DNA from 4 places in the Kitasatospora sp. NPDC097643 genome. Region 3 is predicted to be linked to each of the others. Evidence: riboswitches for the same ligand, from Rfam matches in the RefSeq annotation. Region 3 holds a riboswitch; each other region holds the start of a gene.
The links. A riboswitch is a leader RNA that binds a small molecule or an ion and turns the genes downstream of it on or off. The one in region 3 is predicted to bind cyclic di-AMP.
Positions count from the first base shown of each region.

Region 1: another riboswitch for cyclic di-AMP. It lies ahead of ABTY15_RS33060 (LysM peptidoglycan-binding domain-containing protein); the one in region 3 lies ahead of ABTY15_RS06100 (transglycosylase family protein).
Region 2: another riboswitch for cyclic di-AMP. It lies ahead of ABTY15_RS23290 (M23 family metallopeptidase); the one in region 3 lies ahead of ABTY15_RS06100 (transglycosylase family protein).
Region 4: another riboswitch for cyclic di-AMP. It lies ahead of ABTY15_RS15485 (C40 family peptidase); the one in region 3 lies ahead of ABTY15_RS06100 (transglycosylase family protein).

Region 1 covers NZ_JBEOSA010000072.1:6,787-10,973, forward strand. The annotation lists gene eno (phosphopyruvate hydratase) at 33-1,319, opposite strand; gene ABTY15_RS33060 (LysM peptidoglycan-binding domain-containing protein) at 1,620-2,552, opposite strand; cyclic di-AMP (ydaO/yuaA leader) riboswitch at 2,557-2,725, opposite strand; gene ABTY15_RS33065 (cytochrome P450 family protein) at 2,936-4,187, opposite strand, start outside.
Region 2 covers NZ_JBEOSA010000037.1:37,787-41,973, forward strand. The annotation lists gene purB (adenylosuccinate lyase) at 1-344, shown strand, start outside; gene ABTY15_RS23285 (MFS transporter) at 367-1,899, opposite strand; cyclic di-AMP (ydaO/yuaA leader) riboswitch at 2,214-2,394, shown strand; gene ABTY15_RS23290 (M23 family metallopeptidase) at 2,397-3,383, shown strand; gene ABTY15_RS23295 (APC family permease) at 3,766-4,187, shown strand, end outside.
Region 3 covers NZ_JBEOSA010000006.1:13,525-17,711, forward strand. The annotation lists gene ABTY15_RS06090 (DUF397 domain-containing protein) at 74-337, opposite strand; gene ABTY15_RS06095 (sirohydrochlorin chelatase family protein) at 897-1,880, shown strand; cyclic di-AMP (ydaO/yuaA leader) riboswitch at 2,314-2,476, shown strand; gene ABTY15_RS06100 (transglycosylase family protein) at 2,484-3,752, shown strand; gene ABTY15_RS06105 (LacI family DNA-binding transcriptional regulator) at 3,971-4,187, opposite strand, start outside.
Region 4 covers NZ_JBEOSA010000020.1:37,246-41,432, reverse strand. The annotation lists gene ABTY15_RS15495 (NYN domain-containing protein) at 1-290, shown strand, start outside; gene ABTY15_RS15490 (C40 family peptidase) at 491-1,534, shown strand; cyclic di-AMP (ydaO/yuaA leader) riboswitch at 1,806-1,959, shown strand; gene ABTY15_RS15485 (C40 family peptidase) at 1,970-3,118, shown strand; gene ABTY15_RS15480 (C40 family peptidase) at 3,347-4,187, shown strand, end outside.

The DNA.
Region 1 (4,187 bases), on a different contig from region 3:
GTACCGACTACTCCGCGGAGCGGCTGTGCTCGTTACTCCGCAGAGCGGAAGCGCGGGAAGGCGCCGCGGCCGGCGTACTCGGCGGCGTCGTCGAGGATCTCCTCGATGCGCAGCAGCTGGTTGTACTTGGCGACGCGCTCGGAGCGGGCCGGGGCACCGGTCTTGATCTGGCCGCAGTTGGTGGCGACGGCCAGGTCGGCGATGGTGACGTCCTCGGTCTCGCCGGAGCGGTGCGACATCATGCAGCGGTAGCCGTTGCGCTGGGCCAGCTCGACGGCGTCCAGGGTCTCGGTCAGCGAGCCGATCTGGTTCACCTTCACCAGCAGCGCGTTGGCGGTGCCGGTCTCGATGCCCTTGGCCAGGCGGGCCGGGTTGGTGACGAACAGGTCGTCGCCGACCAGCTGGACCTTGTCGCCCAGCTTGACGGTCATGGCCTTCCAGCCGTCCCAGTCCGACTCGTCCAGCGGGTCCTCGATGGAGACCAGCGGGTAGGCGGCGACCAGCTCGGCGTAGTACTCGATGAGCTCGGCGGCGGACAGCGCCTTGCCCTCGAACTGGTAGGCGCCGTCCTTGTAGAACTCGGAGGAGGCGACGTCCAGGGCCAGCGCGACGTCACGGCCGGGCACGTAGCCGGCCTTCTGGATGGCCTCCATGATGAGGTCCAGCGCCTCGCGGTTGCTGTCCAGGTTCGGCGCGAAGCCGCCCTCGTCGCCGAGGCCGGTGGACAAGCCGCGGTCCTTCAGCACGCCCTTGAGGGTGTGGTAGACCTCGACGCCCCAGCGGACGGCCTCGGAGAAGGACTCCGCGCCGATCGGGGCGATCATGAACTCCTGGATGTCCACGTTGGAGTCCGCGTGCGAACCACCGTTGAGGATGTTCATCATCGGGACGGGCAGGACGTGCGCGTTCGGGCCGCCCAGGTAGCGGAACAGCGGCAGGTCGCTGGCCTCGGAGGCGGCGTGCGCCACGGCCAGGGAGACGCCCAGGATGGCGTTGGCGCCGAGCGAGGACTTGTCCGGGGTGGCGTCCAGGTCGAGCATGGCCTGGTCGATCAGGCGCTGCTCGGTGGCGTCGTAGCCGACCAGCTCCGGGCCGATCTGCTCGATGACGGCCAGGACGGCCTTCTCCACGCCCTTGCCGAAGTAGCGGTTCTTGTCACCGTCGCGAAGCTCCAGCGCCTCGAAGGCGCCGGTGGAGGCACCCGACGGGACAGCGGCACGGCCGGTGCTGCCGTCGTCGAGGCCGACCTCGACCTCGACCGTGGGGTTGCCACGCGAGTCGAGGATCTCACGGGCTACGACGACATCGATGGACGGCACGAGGCATCTCCTTGCGGAAGCAGGGTCCGGCCGACGGTGGTGATGTCGGCCGGATGATTGCGGAGTCGTTACGACCAGAGCCTAACCGCCCGGGCTCCCGGGGCCACGTCGGCCTCGGCACCGTCTCAGCGTGTGGCCCGACTACCCACCGGTAGTTCACCTGGTTGTCCCACCGAAGTGGGCGAATCAGGGGCGAAGACGGACGAAGGGGTCCGGGTCCTGCCCGGAGTGGCCCCCTCGTCCGCTCGTCAGATCGCCAGGTCGTCAGTTCGTTCGCTCACCCGCCGGACCGGCGCGGGCTCAGCCGAGGTGCAGCACCTGGCCGGGCACGATCAGGTTCGGGTCGCCGCCGACGGTGGCGCGGTTGCCCTCGTAGACGGACTGCCAGCCGCCGGACACGCCCTGGGCGGTGGCGATGCCCGACAGGGTGTCGCCGGCCCGGACGGTGTAGTCGTGGCCGGCCTGCTGGGCGGCGGCGGGGGCCGCGGCGCGCGGGGCCGGGGCGGGCTGGGCCTGGGCGGCCTGCGGGGCGTACTGGGGCTGGGCCGCGGCCTGCGGGGCGTACTGCTGGTAGACGCTCTGGTGGCTGGTCCAGTACCAGGCGCCGTTGTTCTGGTACCAGAACACCTTGGCGTCGGCGTCCCAGCCGGCCTTGCCGGAGAAGCCCGGGGCCTGGGTCTGCGGCTGCGCCTGGGGCTGGGCGTACTGCTGCGGCTGGGCCTGCTGGGCGTGGGCCTGCGGCTTGGCCTGCTGCACCGGCTTCTGAGCCGGCTTCGGCTGGGAAGGCTGGGCCTGCTGGGCGGGCTGGGCGGCGGGCTGGGCCTCGGCCGCGGAGTCGACGGCCGCCGGGGCGCCGCCCTTCGACAGGCCGGCCTTCTGCGAGCAGACCGGCCAGGCGCCCGGCCCCTGCGAGGCCAGCACCTTCTCGGCCACCGTGATCTGCTGCGCCCGGCTGGCCTGGTTGGCCTGCGGCGCGTACGAGGTGCCGCCGTACGCCTTCCAGGTGCCGGAGGTGAACTGCAGGCCGCCGTAGAAGCCGTTGCCGGTGTTGATGCTCCAGTTGCCGCCGCTCTCGCACTGGGCGACCGCGTCCCAGGTGGAGGCCGGGGCGGCGGAGGCACCGGTGGCGGTGAGGATCGGCATCGCGAGTCCGACGCCGGCCACACCGGCGACGGCGATGGCCTTCTCGGCCTGGGTGCGACGACGGTGACGGCCAGTTCCAACGAACAGCATGAAGGGTCCCTCTCCGCACGCCTGCGAGGTGAGCTGTCGGGTTCGGACCGGGAGGTGGCCCGGCCGCCGGTGAGCGGAAACGATTCCGCTCGGGCGGCTTCACCCCAAGCCGTGGAGGACGGCAACAAACCTGGTTCCCCCGCCCCTGCCCAGGGTTCTGGTCGGTTTCCCGTGGCGCGGCGGGCAGGATTCGGCGTTCCGCGCACGAGGTCCGCAGCTGCGAACTCCACGGAGAGTAGACAGATCCTCAGAGCAATCACAAGCTCATATCACCGACATCACACAGAAATTACGGCCCGTGGTCGATCGCCTACCAACGGAGGCTGTTTGTCCGGATTGATGGGTGTTCATACCGGGGTAAGGAGAGCGTTGGCGACGCCCCGTCAGCGTGTCGGAGCGTCGGGGCGGGCGTGCGGCGAGTGGGTTTCCGGACTGAATTCGACCGGAAGTTCACGAAGCCCACGCATGATCAGGCCACCCCGCCAGCGCAGATTCTCCGGGCTTTCCGCCAACCGCAGATCCGGCAGCCGGGAAAGCAGCGTGGCCAGCGCACTCCGCCCCTCCAGGCGGGCCAGCGGAGCGCCGATGCAGTAGTGGATGCCGTGCCCGAAACCCAGGTGCGGATTGTCCGTCCGGGCCAGATCCAGGGTGTTCTCGTCCGCGAACCTGGCCGGATCGCGATCGGCCGCCGCCAGCACCACCAGCACCGGATCGCCCACCGGGATGTCCACCCCGCCGATCGACAGCGGACGGGTCGCGAACCGCCAGGTCGCCAGCTCCACCGGCCCGTCGTAGCGCAGGAGTTCCTCGATCCCGGTCTCCAGCAGCCCGGTCTCGCCGCGCGCCACCGACTCCTGGAGCAACACCCGCTGCTCCGGGTTGCGCAGCAGCGCGTACGTGCCGTTGCCGATCAGGTTGACGGTCGTCTCGAAGCCGGCGAAGAGCAGGATGAAGGCCATCGCCGCGGCCTCGTTCTCGGTCAGGTGCTCGCCGTGGTCGCTCGCCCGGATCAGCCCCGAGATCAGGTCGTCCCCCAGGTCCGCCCGCTTGCGGTGGATCAGCTCCAGCAGGTACGCCCGCATCCGCTTCACCGCCCGCCCCACGCCGCCGCGTTGGGCGCCGCCGTGGCCCGGCTTCGTGTGTCGCAGCATCATCCCGGCCCAGTCGCGGAAGTCGTCCTGGTCCTCGGCCGGCACGCCCAGCATGTCGCAGATCGCGTAGATGGGGAGCGGGAAGGCGAACTCGTGGATCAGGTCCGCCGAACCGCGCTGCGCGAAGCCGTCGATCAGGCGGTCCGTGAGCTGCTGCACGCGCGGCTCGAACTCCGCCACCCGGCGCGGCGTGAACGCCTTCGACACCAGGCGGCGCAGCCGGGTGTGGTCCGGCGGGTCGATGTTCAGCAGGTGGGTCATCAGGTCCGCCTGCCGCTCCCCCGGGATGCCCACCCGGCCGGTGCGGTGCGCCTGCTCGCTGTGGTGCGCCGGGTTCTTCGACAGCCGGCCGTCCGCCAGCGCCTGCCGGGCGTCCGCGTACCGGGTCACCAGCCAGGCCTCCACCCCGCTCGGCAGGGTGGTGCGGTGCACCGGGGCGTGCTCGCGCAGCCAGGCGTAGGCGGGGTACGGGTCGGCGGCGAAC
Region 2 (4,187 bases), on a different contig from region 3:
CCGAGCTGGACCGCTACCTGCCGTTCCTCGCCACCACCAAGGTGCTGATGGGCGCGGTGCGCGCGGGCGTCGGCCGGGAGACCGGGCACGAGGTCATCAAGGAGCACGCCGTCGCCTCCGCGCTGGCGATGCGCGCGGGCGCCCGGGAGAACGAGCTGCTGGACCGGCTGGCCGCCGACGAGCGCATCCCGCTGGACCGGGCCGCGCTGGACGCGCTGCTGGCCGACCGGCTCTCCTTCACCGGTGCGGCCGGCGCCCAGGTCGCCGAGGTGGTCCGCCAGGTGGAGGCCGTCGCGGCCGCCTACCCGGAGGCCGCCAAGTACGCGCCCGGCGACATCCTCTGACGCAATCGCCGGAGGCTCTAGGTCAGCTCTCCGAGGGCCCTGCCGCCGTTCCGGTGGCGGGGCCCTCGTGCGTGTGGACGTGGCCCGGGTCGAGCGGCGGGGTGGTGCCGCAGCACCACTCGCAGTCCGGCTCGGCCACCGGGTGGTCCTCGGGCGCCAGCACGTTGCCCCGGACGGTGGTGAAGGCGATCAGCCCGCCGCCGGCCAGCAGCCCGGCGCAGATCAGCATCGCGGTGTGGAAGGCCGAGTCGACGGCCGACGGCACCCGGTAGGCGTCGCCGCTCAGACCCGCCAGCGCGGGGAGCGCGGCGACGGCGAGCAGCCCGGCGGCGCGGGCGGCGGCGTTGTTGACGCCGCTGGCGATGCCCGCGTGCCGGACCTCGACGGCCGCCAGGACGGTCGCGGTCAGCGGCGCGACCAGCAGCACCATGCCGCAGCCCATCACCGTGACGGCGGGCAGCACGTCCACCCAGTAGGAGGAGCCGGGGCCGATGCGCAGCATCAGCAGCACCCCGGCGGCGCACAGCAGCGGGCCGACGGTCAGCGGGATCCGCGGGCCGATCCGCTTGCCGAGCCGCCCGGCCCGGGCCGACAGGGCCAGCATCAGCACGGTGATCGGGATCAGCGCCAGCCCGGAGACCAGCGGGGAGAACCCGGCGACGATCTGCAACTGCACCACCAGCAGGAAGAACACGCCGCTGAACGCCGCGTACACGCAGAGGGTGACCAGGTTCACGGCGGTGAACAGCCGGGAGGAGAAGAGGCCGAGCGGCAGCATCGGCTCCGGCGCGCGGCGCTCCACCCGGAGGAAGGCGATGCCGAGCACCACCCCGGTCGCCCCGGTGAGCCAGACGCCGGGGGACAGGCCCTCGCCGGCCGCGGTCAGTGCGTAGGTGACGGCGCCGAGGGCGAGCGCGGCGAGCAGCGCGCCGGGCACGTCGAAGCGGCCGGTCGCGCTCTCGTCCCGGCTCTCCGGGACGAACCGGGAGGTCACCGCGACGACGGCGGCGGCGAGCGGCAGGTTCAGCAGGAAGATCCACCGCCAGCCGGGGCCGTCCACCAGCCAGCCGCCGAGGAAGGGGCCGACCGCGGCCGACACCCCGCCCAGGCCCGACCAGAGGCCGACCGCGGCCGAGCGGTCCTCCGGGTGGAAGACCGCCTGGAGCATGGCGAGCGAACCCGGGGTGAGCAGCGCCCCGCCGATGCCCTGCACGGCGCGGGAGGCGATCAGCACGTCGATGGTCGGCGCGGCGGCGCAGGCCGCGGAGGCGGCGGCGAACCAGACCACGCCGATCAGGAAGACCCGGCGCCGGCCGTACCGGTCGCCGAGTGCGCCGCCGAGCAGGATCAGCCCGGCGAGGGTGAGCAGGTAGGCGTTGAGCGTCCACTGGAGGGAGGCGAGGGAGGCGCCGAGGTCGGTGCCGATCCGGGGCAGGGCGACGTTCACCACGGTGCCGTCGAGCATCGCCATGCTGGAGCCGAGCACGGTTGCCAGAAGTACCCAGCGTCCCTGCGCGGTGCCCAGGCGCAGGGTGCCGGCGGCGGAGGTGGTCACGGCCTGATCCTGCGCCCGACGGGGCTGACGTGACAAGGGTCACCGGGGGCGTGTCGGTGGATCGCGGTGCGTGATCGAGCGGGTGCGCTGCGCTGACGGTTTCGGCGCAGCGTGCTGGATCAGTGGCACCGGGTCAATGGATTGTGCACGTACTGTGCAGCCGATCATCCGCAGCGTCACCGCATTCCGCGGAATCGACGCGGATTCGGGAGATCGACATTGCTTCACCCGGACGGATGGGTTTTAGTTCAGCGACCGCCCGGCCAGCCCGGACGGATCCACCGGGTGGAACGCCGAGTCCTGCCGCTGCCCGGTGGTTCGAAACGAACTCTGTACGGCAGGAGCGGGGGACCCACAGGTAAGTCGCCGGACAGGAATTCACGCGCTTTCACGTGCCGAATTCCAGGACCGGCTTGGGGTGAAGCCGCACATGCGGCCGGGCGAACTCCAGCCCGAACCCGACAGCTCACCTCGCAGGCGTCGGAGAGGAAACTTCCATGCCTGCTCAGGCTCGTCGTATCACCCTGCCCCGCGCCGCCCGCATCGGCATCGCCACCGCCGTCACCGGCGTCTCCTTCGCCCTTCCGCTCGTGACCGCGATGAGCGCCTCGGCCCACACCACCCCGGCCGCCCCGGTCGCGCACACCTCCAGCTGGACCGGCGCCACCAGCGTCGACGCCAAGCCGGCCGCTCCGGCCGCCCCGGCCGCCCCGGCCGCCGCCAAGGCGCACGAGAGCTACCGCGTCGTCAGCGGTGACAGCCTGTCGAAGATCGCCGAGGCCAAGCAGGTCGACGGCGGCTGGCAGGCGCTGTACGAGCACAACCGCGAGGTCGTCGGCGCCAACCCGAACCTGATCTTCCCGGGTCAGCAGCTCGCGCTGGCCGGCCACCAGGCCGCGGCCCCGGCCGCGCCGTCCTCGGACGCCGCCCCGGCCAAGCCGGCCGCACCCGCCGTCAAGCCGCAGGTGAAGACCGAGGCCGCCAAGCCGGCCGCCCCGGTGCAGACCCAGGTGCAGACCGCCGTCGCGCCGAAGCCGGCCGCCGCCGTGACCGCCGCCCCGGCCGCCGCCAGCACCTCCGGCTTCGTCGCCCCGCTGGCCCACCCGGTGCTCGGCGAGGCCTACGGTGTCGCGGGCTCCATGTGGGCCTCCGGCCACCACACCGGCCAGGACTTCGTCGCCGCCACCGGCACCCCGCTGCGCGCGGTCGCCAACGGTGTCGTGGTGAAGGCCGGCAACGGCGGCGCCTACGGCAACGAGGTCGAGATCAAGCTCGCCGACGGTCACTACGCCCAGTACGCGCACCTCTCGGTGATCGGTGTGACCATCGGTCAGACCGTCACCGTCGGCCAGCAGATCGGCCTCTCCGGTGCGACCGGCAACGTGACCGGCCCGCACCTGCACTTCGAGATCCGTACCGGTCCGGAGTACGGCTCGGACATCGACCCGGTCGCCTACCTGCGGGCGCACGGCGTCGCGCTCTGACCCCTGGGGTCGGGAAACACATAGGGACTACCGCTGATGCGGGGCGAACGACCTCCCGGGATGGTCATGTCGGGTGACCGCTTGACCGGGTGATCGCCGCACCAGTGGACATGGGCGCGGGACACGCCCAGGCCGGCCCGGCTCGCGAGACCTCCGTCGCGAGCCGGGCCGGCCGCTTTCGTTTCCGGGGGCGGCTCCGGGGTTCCGGGGCGCCGCGTCCGAACAGCGGGTGGATCCGAACCGAACAGGGCGTCAACTTCCGCGCCGACTTGTCTGACGATCTGTTCCTTGCGACGGTTTTCGCCCCACCCCGATGCTGTCGGGCAGTCAGCGCCCGGCCTCTCCGGCGGGCGGCACAGCCACGGCGCACGGAGGAGGCCGCATGGCCGTCCAGAGCGGGGACACGACCGGTGAGCGGACCGGGGGAGGTGGGGTCGACCGGCTGAAGGCGAACTCGGTCGGCCTGGTGGGGGTGGTCTTCATGGCGATCGCCACCGCGGCCCCGATCACGGCGATGACCGGCAACCTGCCGATCATCGTCGGGCAGGGCAACGGCGTCGGCGCGCCCGCCGCGTACATCGTGGCCACCGTGGTGCTCACGGTGTTCTCGGTCGGGTACGTGGCGATGGCCCGGCACATCACGGCGGCCGGGGCGTTCTACGGGTACATCTCGCACGGGCTCGGCCGGGTGGCCGGGATGGCCTCCGGGCTGCTCGCGGTGCTCGCGTACATCGTGTTCGAGGCCTCGATCATCGGTTTCTTCGCGTACTCGCTGCGCGGGCTGGTGCGGACGCAGCTGGGGCT
Region 3 (4,187 bases):
ACCCGGAAAAGACAAAGGCCGTCGTGGTGTCAGCACCCACGACGGCCCCCCGATGGCGAAGCGCGGCGGCCGGTCAGACCGCCAGGTGGTCGAACTCCCCGTCCTTGGCCCCCAGCAGCAGGGCGGCGATCTCGGCGCGGGTGTAGATGAGGGCCGGACCGTCCGGGAAGCGCGAGTTGCGCATCGCCACGTCGCCCCCCGGCAGCGCGGCGAACTCGACGCAGTTCCCCTGGGAGTTGCTGTGCAGGCTCTTCTGCCAGACCACCCCCTTGAGGTCGGCGGCGGCCATCCCGTTGTACGTCTCGTACGAGCCGTGCGTGTCCTGCGAGTCGTGCATAGAAATCTCCCGAAGAGCTCCGGAGTGGTCGTCCAGCGCGGCGCCCCCGGCACCCGCCGAACGAGCGGACCGGCCCCGTACCGGCCCGGCACAACGCCTCACTTGACGCGATGATAGCCGCAGTGCACGTGCATCAGCACGGGACATTGCAGGTGCACAAGCCCTTTCACCGGCGGTCCTGAACTCTTCACGGACCCTTCTCCTGACGGTACGTAAACGGACATAGCCGAGTGAATCGCCGGGCGTCCGATAACCGGCCGTGAGCGGCTGTCCGCTGAATGTTGATCTTCGAACGCCGGGAGTCGACCGTTCGTGACGCTCCGTCAGAGCGATGCGGGGCTGTGAGACATCTCACGCGCCACGGCTGCAACGCGAGGCCCCGCAGATCGCGTCAGTACCCCTACCGGCAGCCGCGCGAGGGGCGAGTCGGATATGTCCGAATCGCAGGCAAATCGCCGGAAAGCGGATGGCCGGCGCACGGCGCGCGCACGGCCAGCACGCGAAACCCGTACGACAGCCGACTGCAGGCCTGACGGGCCGATGTCCTACGATCTCCGGCATGAGCACCGCAGCCATCCCGGGCGCGCCACTGCCCGTCCGCACTCCAGGCTCCCGTGCGCGGGGGCGCCACCGTCGTCCCGAGCGCCCCGAGATCCCCGCCGGCTCCCCGGCCCTGGTGCTCGCCGTGCCCGCGACCGCCGGGCCCGAGTCCCGCCCGGTCGTCGAGGAACTGCTGTCGATCGTCCGCAGCGAGCAGCACGGCGTGCAGACCGCGATCGGCTACCTGCCGGGCGACGCCGCCGAGGGCGAGCAGGGCGAGGACCGCACCGTCGGCGAGCTGCTGGCCATGGCCGCCGAGGCCGGCCTGCCCACCCCGGTCCTGGTACCGCTGGTGCCGGGCCCGCACGGCTTCCTGACCGAACTTCACGCCCTCGCCGCCGAGTACGGCGCCCACGTCACCGACGTGCTGGGCCCGCACCCGCTGCTGGCCGAGGCCGTCCACGTCCGGCTGTCCGAGGCCGGGCTGGCCCGGGCCGACCGGGCCCGGCTGTTCGCCATCGCGACCGCCGCCGACGGCGTGGTGCTGACCACCGTGGGCGGCGAGGACGCCGCCGCGGCGGCCGGCATCACCGGCGTGCTGCTGGCAGCCCGACTGGCCGTCCCGGTCGTCGCCGCCGCGCTGGACGTGCCCGGCTCGGTCGCCGCGGCCGTCAACCACCTCAAGGAGACCGGCTCCCTGCGCCCGGCGCTGGCCCCGCTGGTGATCGGCCCGGAGGCCGACGCCGAGCTGCTCGCCACGGCCGCCGAGGAGACCGGCTGCCCGTCGGCCGCGCCGCTGGGTGCGTACCCGACCGTCGGCCAGCTGATCGCCTCCACCTACCTGGCCGCGCTGCCGGCTCCGGCGCCCGAGGCGGAGGACGACGTCGAGGCCCACGCCGGTGCCCACGGCGCCCACGCCGCCGGCCGCGCCGAGGCGGGCCCGGAGGGCCGGGAGGGGGCCCTGGAGGCCGCTCAGGCCGCCGGGGAGACCGTCGGCGAGTAGCCGGGGCGCAGACGCCCACCAGAGGGCCCGGAACGCTCGCGTTCCGGGCCCTCTCGTCTTGCCCCGTACGGGAGTTAAGCGACCAATGGGCGTGATGTCCGTTCTGTCGCTGTTTGTTCATTCCTGCACGGCGCACTCCCCCGCGGTGAATTCACACCCGCGCCCCCCGTCGGCCGGACACGCCCCTGCGCGACCCGACGCACCGCCACCTCACCCCTGAGGGAACGACAGTTGTGCGTACTCAGATGGTTGTTGCCGAAAAACGGTCATTTCCGATCATGATGGACGGCAGTTCCAGCACTTCCCACTGAGCCGTGACGAGCATCACAGGTGTTTGCAGTTTGAACTTAAGTCTGCTTAACGTGCTCCCCGTTCGTGACCACACGGACCCAGTTCATCCGCAACGCCGAGTCCTGCCGTCGGATGCCCTGGCAGCGCGAAAACGCACCACGGCAGGAGCGGGGGACCCACAGGTAAGTCGCCCCGGACCGATCCCCGGAACGGTCCAGGGCTAGGGGTGAAGCCGCGCCCACAGCGCGGCCGGGCAACTCCAGCCCGAATCCGACAGCTCACCTCGCAGGCGTGGGAGAGGACCGCGTCTTCATGCTGCCCACCAACGGCACCCGCCTGTCCAGCCGCACCCGCCGCGTGATCGCCGCCATCGGCGTCGCGGGCGTCGGCCTCACCATCCCCTGCCTCACCACCGGCACCGCCTCCGCCGCCTCCGTGGCCACCTGGGACAAGGTCGCCCAGTGCGAGAGCAGCGGCAACTGGGCCATCAACACCGGCAACGGCTTCTACGGCGGCCTGCAGTTCACTTCCAGCACCTGGGCCGCCTTCGGCGGCACCGCCTACGCCGCGCGCGCCGACCTGGCCACCAAGGACCAGCAGATCGCCGTCGCCGAGAAGGTCCTCGCCTCCCAGGGCCCGGGCGCCTGGCCCGTCTGCTCCATCCAGGCCGGCCTGACCAAGGGCGGCGCCCCGGCCGTCGTCGACACCACCGCCGGTGCGACCACCGCCAAGCCCGCCGCCCCGGCGGCGAAGCCGGCCGCCCCGGTCGCCCCGGCGCAGACCCCGGCCCCGGCCGCGAAGCCAGCCGCCCCGGCCCAGGACTCGGCCACCTCCGCCGACTCCGCCAAGAGCACCTGGACCCAGCAGCACCAGGGCCAGGACGCCAACGACGACTACACCGTCGTGGCCGGCGACTGGCTGTCCTCGATCGCCGACAAGCACAACGTCCAGGGCGGCTGGGAGCGGCTGTACGAGCTCAACCGCAGCACCCTGACCGAGGGCCCGAACACCATCTACCCGGGCCAGCACCTGCACTTCGGTGACCACGGCCAGGCCTGGGCCGGCCAGTCCGGCACCTCGACCAAGTCCGGCGACTTCAACTGGTTCGACCGCTCGCAGAAGTCCGGCCAGGACAGCAACGGCGGTGCCGTGAACGCCAAGCCGGCCGCGCAGACCCAGGCCGCCAAGCCGGCCGCCCAGGCCCCGGCCCAGGCCGCCACCGGCAGCATGGCCGCCGCGGTGTCCTTCGCCGAGTCGAAGGTCGGCCAGGCCTACGTCTACGGCGGCACCGGCAACGGCGGCTGGGACTGCTCCGGCCTGACCCAGGCCGCGCTGCGCGCCGCGGGCGTCAGCATCCCGCGCGTCGCCGCCGACCAGGCCGCCGCCAGCACCCACGTCTCGCTGGACAAGCTGCAGCCGGGCGACCTCCTGTTCTGGTCCAACAACGGCCAGGACTCGGGCGTCTACCACGTCGCGATCTACGTCGGCGGCGGCAAGTACGTCGAGGCCGCCAACCCCAGCGTCGGCGTCCGCGAGCAGACCATCGCCAACTGGGCGCCGGACTTCGCCGGCCGGGTCTGAGCCCCGCCGACGGGTCTCCGTCACCGGGCGACGGGTGACGAGTAACAGATAACAGACGACAGCGAACAGATAACAGATTTCAACATCTGTTATCTGTTCGCTGTTCGTCGTTCGCTGCTCGTCGTTCGCTGCTCGTCGTGCGCCGCGGCTGAGCGCGCACACGGAACGGGCCCCGGAGAGCAACCGCTCTCCGGGGCCCGTCCCCGTTCTGCCCGTCCTCAGCGCGCGACGGCCCCCGTGGAGCCGCGCATGACCAGCTCCGGCTGGAACATGAACTCCCCGCGCTGGGCGGCGTTCCCGCCGACCTCCTCCAGCAGCGCGTCCACCGCCGCCGTGGCCATCGCCTCGACCGGCTGGCGGATGGTGGTCAACGGCGGCTCGGTGAAGGCGATCAGCGGCGAGTCGTCGAAGCCGACCACCGACACGTCCTGCGGC
Region 4 (4,187 bases), on a different contig from region 3:
GCGGGCTGGCGATGCTGGCCCAGCGCACGCAGGCGGAGGTCACCTGTGTGTTCGACGGCCAGGACCTGGACGTACCGGTGATCATGGCGCCGCCGCGCGGGGTCCGGGTACGGTTCAGCCGGACCGGCGAGACCGCGGACGAGCTGATCCGGCGTCTGGTCCGGGCCGAGCCGCAGGGCCGTCCGGTGGTGGTGGTGTCCGCCGACCGGGAGGTCGCGGAGGGCGTGCGGAAGGCGGGTGCGCGCCCCGTCGCCTCGGTGCTGCTGCTGAACCGGCTGGCACGGCCCTGACCGGTGCCCCGACGGAATGACGCCTGGTCAGCGCCTGGTTTGCGGGCGTGTGGGGATCCGGTGAAGTCATTGGCGGAAGTGGCGTTCACGCCTTCGGGGGAGTGGCGGAATGCTTGGATCTTCACTAGGGTCTGGCGTCAAACCTATTTTCCGGATTCTCACTCGTAAGGGTGAGGCCGATGGAAGAAGGAGCCGGTCCCTTGGCCTCCCACCGCCGTCCCAAGCAGCCGAGTCGCGCGCGGGTCTCCGTGCTCACCGCTGCTGCTGCGACCGCGGTCGCCCTCTCCGCCCAGGTCGCCGCCCACGCCGCGCCGTCGCCGTCCCCCAAGAAGGAGGACGTGAAGGCGCAGATCGACCAGCTCCAGGAGCAGCAGGAGCAGGCGGCGGAGAAGTACAACGGCGCCAAGGAGCGGGCCGACCAGCTCCGCAAGCAGGCCGACCAGCTCCAGGACCAGGTGGCCCGCAGCCAGGAGCAGATGACCCAGCTGCAGACCGGCCTGGCCGCGGTGGCGGGCGAGCAGTACCGCACCGGCGGCATCGACCCGTCCGTCCAGCTGATGCTCTCCTCCGACCCGTCCGGCTACCTGGACAAGGCGTCCAGCGTGCAGCAGGCCAGCGCCAGCCAGGCCGAGGCGCTCAAGGGCCTGCTGGACCAGCAGCGCCGGCTGGACCAGGAGAAGGCCGAGGCCGCGGCCGTCCTCGCCTCGCTCGACTCCACCACCAAGGACCTGAACCAGGCCAAGGCGGACGTCAACCAGAAGCTGAAGGCCGCGCAGGACCTGATGAACTCGCTCAGCGCCTCCGAGCGGGCCGCGCTGCGCGCCCAGCAGGCGCAGGACGACCGTGCCTCGCGCGGCACGGACCGCCCGGACCTCGGCCCGCTGCCGCAGGCCAGCGGCTACGCGGGCGTCGCCGTCGCCAAGGCGATGAGCAAGCAGGGCTCGCCGTACGTGTGGGGTGCCACCGGCTCGTCCACCTTCGACTGCTCGGGCCTGATGGTCTGGGCGTACGGCCAGGCCGGCGTCTCCCTCCCGCGCACCTCGCAGGAGCAGGGCAACGTCGGCACCCGGGTGCCCTCGCTGGACCAGGCCCAGCCGGGCGACCTCGTCATCTACGGCAGCGACCGGCACCACGTCGGGATGTACATCGGCAACGGCATGGTGGTGCACGCGCCGCACACCGGTGACGTGGTGAAGGTCATGAAGGCCGACGCGATGCCGATCAACACCATCCGCCGGGTCTGACGGACCGGCAGATTCCGGGGCTTCCCGGCCGGCCCGGTGATTCGATCAGCTCCGTGTAGGGCGACGATCACCAGCGGTCATCTTCACAAAAGAACTTGGGTATTCTTACGTCATTTTTCTGACAAGGATTTGAACGGATCACGGTTCAGTTACTAGGGTCGTGCTTCGAACCACCGCACTGTCGATCACCCAGCCCGGGTGGCGGCGGTGGTACCGCCGAGTTCGTGAAGCAGCGGGGCAGGCCCAGTGCCTGGCCGACAGGGGAGCCCAGCAGTCGGGGGCGCTGTGGAGCGGAGCCGGGGAACCACGTTCCTCCGGGGTGAATCGGCGCCAGGTCGGCCGCTGGAACGGCCGTGAGGCGTCGTAGGGCATGCTTCCGGCCCGAACCCGTCAGCTCACCCGGTAGGCGGACGCAGGAAGAAGGAGTCCGCCTTCGTGGCGTCCCATCGTCGTCCCAAGCCCGCCGGCCGTGCCCGCGTCTCCATCCTGACCGGTGTGGCGGCCGCCGCCGTCGCCCTCTCCGCGCAGTCCGGCGCCCACGCCGACCCGACGCCGACCAAGGATCAGGTCAAGGAGCAGGTCGACCAGCTCAACGAGCAGGCCGAGCAGGCGACCGAGAAGTACAACGCCGCGCAGGAGAAGCAGCAGCAGCTGCAGAAGCAGGTCAGCGGCCTCCAGGACCAGCTGGCCCGGCAGCAGGAGCAGGTGACCGACCTCCAGGGCGGCCTCGCCGAGATCGCCGGCGAGCAGTACCGCAGCGGTGGGATATCCCAGACCGTTCAGCTGATGCTCTCCGCCAGCCCGGACAACTTCCTCAACCAGGCCGGGACGCTGAACCAGGCCGGCAGCACCCAGAAGGGCCAGCTCAAGCAGCTCCAGGACGAGCAGCGCAAGCTCGACCAGGTCCGCGACGAGACCCAGGGCAAGCTCTCCGAGATGGAGAGCACCACCCAGCAGCTGAAGACCTCCAAGGAGGAGGTCCAGGCCAAGCTGAAGGCGGCGCAGGACCTGCTCAACACGCTGACCGAGCAGGAGCGCCAGGCGATCCGCGCGGCCGAGGAGAAGGCCGCCGCCGACGCCAAGGCCAAGGCGGACGCCGCCGCCAAGGCCGAGGCCGCGAAGGCCGCCGCCGACCGCGCCTCCCGCGACAGCAACCGCACCGACCTGAGCGCCCCGTCCACCCCGGCCCCGGCCGCCACCAGCAAGCCCGCCCCGGCCCCGGCGCCCGGCAGCTCGCGCGGTGCCGCCGCGCTGTCCTACGCCGCCTCCAAGCTCGACAGCCCGTACGTCTACGGCGCCACCGGCCCGAACTCCTTCGACTGCTCCGGCCTCACCAGCTGGGCCTTCGCCCAGGCCGGCGTGTCGCTGCCGCGCACCTCGCAGGAGCAGGCCGGCGCCGGCACCCGGATCGGTACGGACCTCTCCCAGGCCCAGCCCGGCGACCTGCTGATCTTCTACAGCGACGCCCACCACGTGGGGATCTACGCGGGCAACGGCCAGGTGCTGCACGCGCCCAAGCCCGGTGCCGTGGTCCGCTACGAGGCGGTCTCCAACATGCCGCTGTCCTCCATCGTGCGGGTCTGATTCCCGCTCAGGCCCTCGCAGGCCCGGACCTTCCCCGTGAAGGCCCGGGCCTGCGGCTTTTCCCGGCGGCCCGGGCAGATGTCCGATTGCGGATCAAATATTCGGTCCTGGAGGGGTTTGGACTCACTTGCCCGGACTCGCTAACGTCTGCCACCGGACTCCCGCTCGAGGGCCGCCCGCTCCGGTGCGGCCGCGGGGCCGCACCGCAGGATTGGAGCCGCTGCCGCCATGCCCGTGCACCGCCGTTCCCAACTGCTCGCCCGTGCGCTGGTGCTGACCGCGGCCGCGACCACCGCCCTGGGCGTCACCACGGCCGGCACCGCCCAGGCCGCCCCCGGCGCGCCGGACGGGCCGAGCCGCAAGGACGTCAAGGCGCAGGTGGAACAGCTCTACGACGAGGCCGAGCAGGCGTCCGAGCGGTACAACGCCGCGCAGGACGCCCAGCAGCGGCTCCAGGTTGAGACCACCGTCCTCCAGGGCGAGATCGCCGTCGCCCAGGACCAGCTCAACCAGCTGCGCGGTGACCTCGCCACGGTGGCCGGCGCCGAGTACCGCGCCGGCGGCATGGCGCAGACCGTCCAGCTGATGCTCGCCAGCGACCCGGAGGGCTACCTGACCCGGGCCCGCACCCTGGACCAGGCCGCCGAGCGCCAGCAGGAGACCCTGCACGAGCTGGTCACCCGGCAGCGCCGGCTCGACCAGCGCCGCACCGAGACCTCCGCCAAGCTCGCCGAGCTGGAGCAGGCCCGCCGCTCGCTCGCCGACAGCAAGCAGCAGATCCAGCAGCGGCTGACCAAGGCGCAGAAGCTGCTCAACAGCCTGGACGTCGCCGAGCGCACCCGGCTGGCGGCCCAGGACGCCCGGGAGGCCGAGCAGCGCGCCACCCGGGGCACCGACCGGCTGGACCTCGGCACCGCCCCGCCCGCCTCCGAGCGCGGTGCGGCCGCGCTGGCCGCCGCCGTGCAGATGATCGGCTCGCCGTACGTCTACGGCTCCACCGGGCCCCGCGCGTTCGACTGCTCCGGTCTGATGTACTACAGCTGGCGGCAGGCCGGAGTGACCCTGCCGC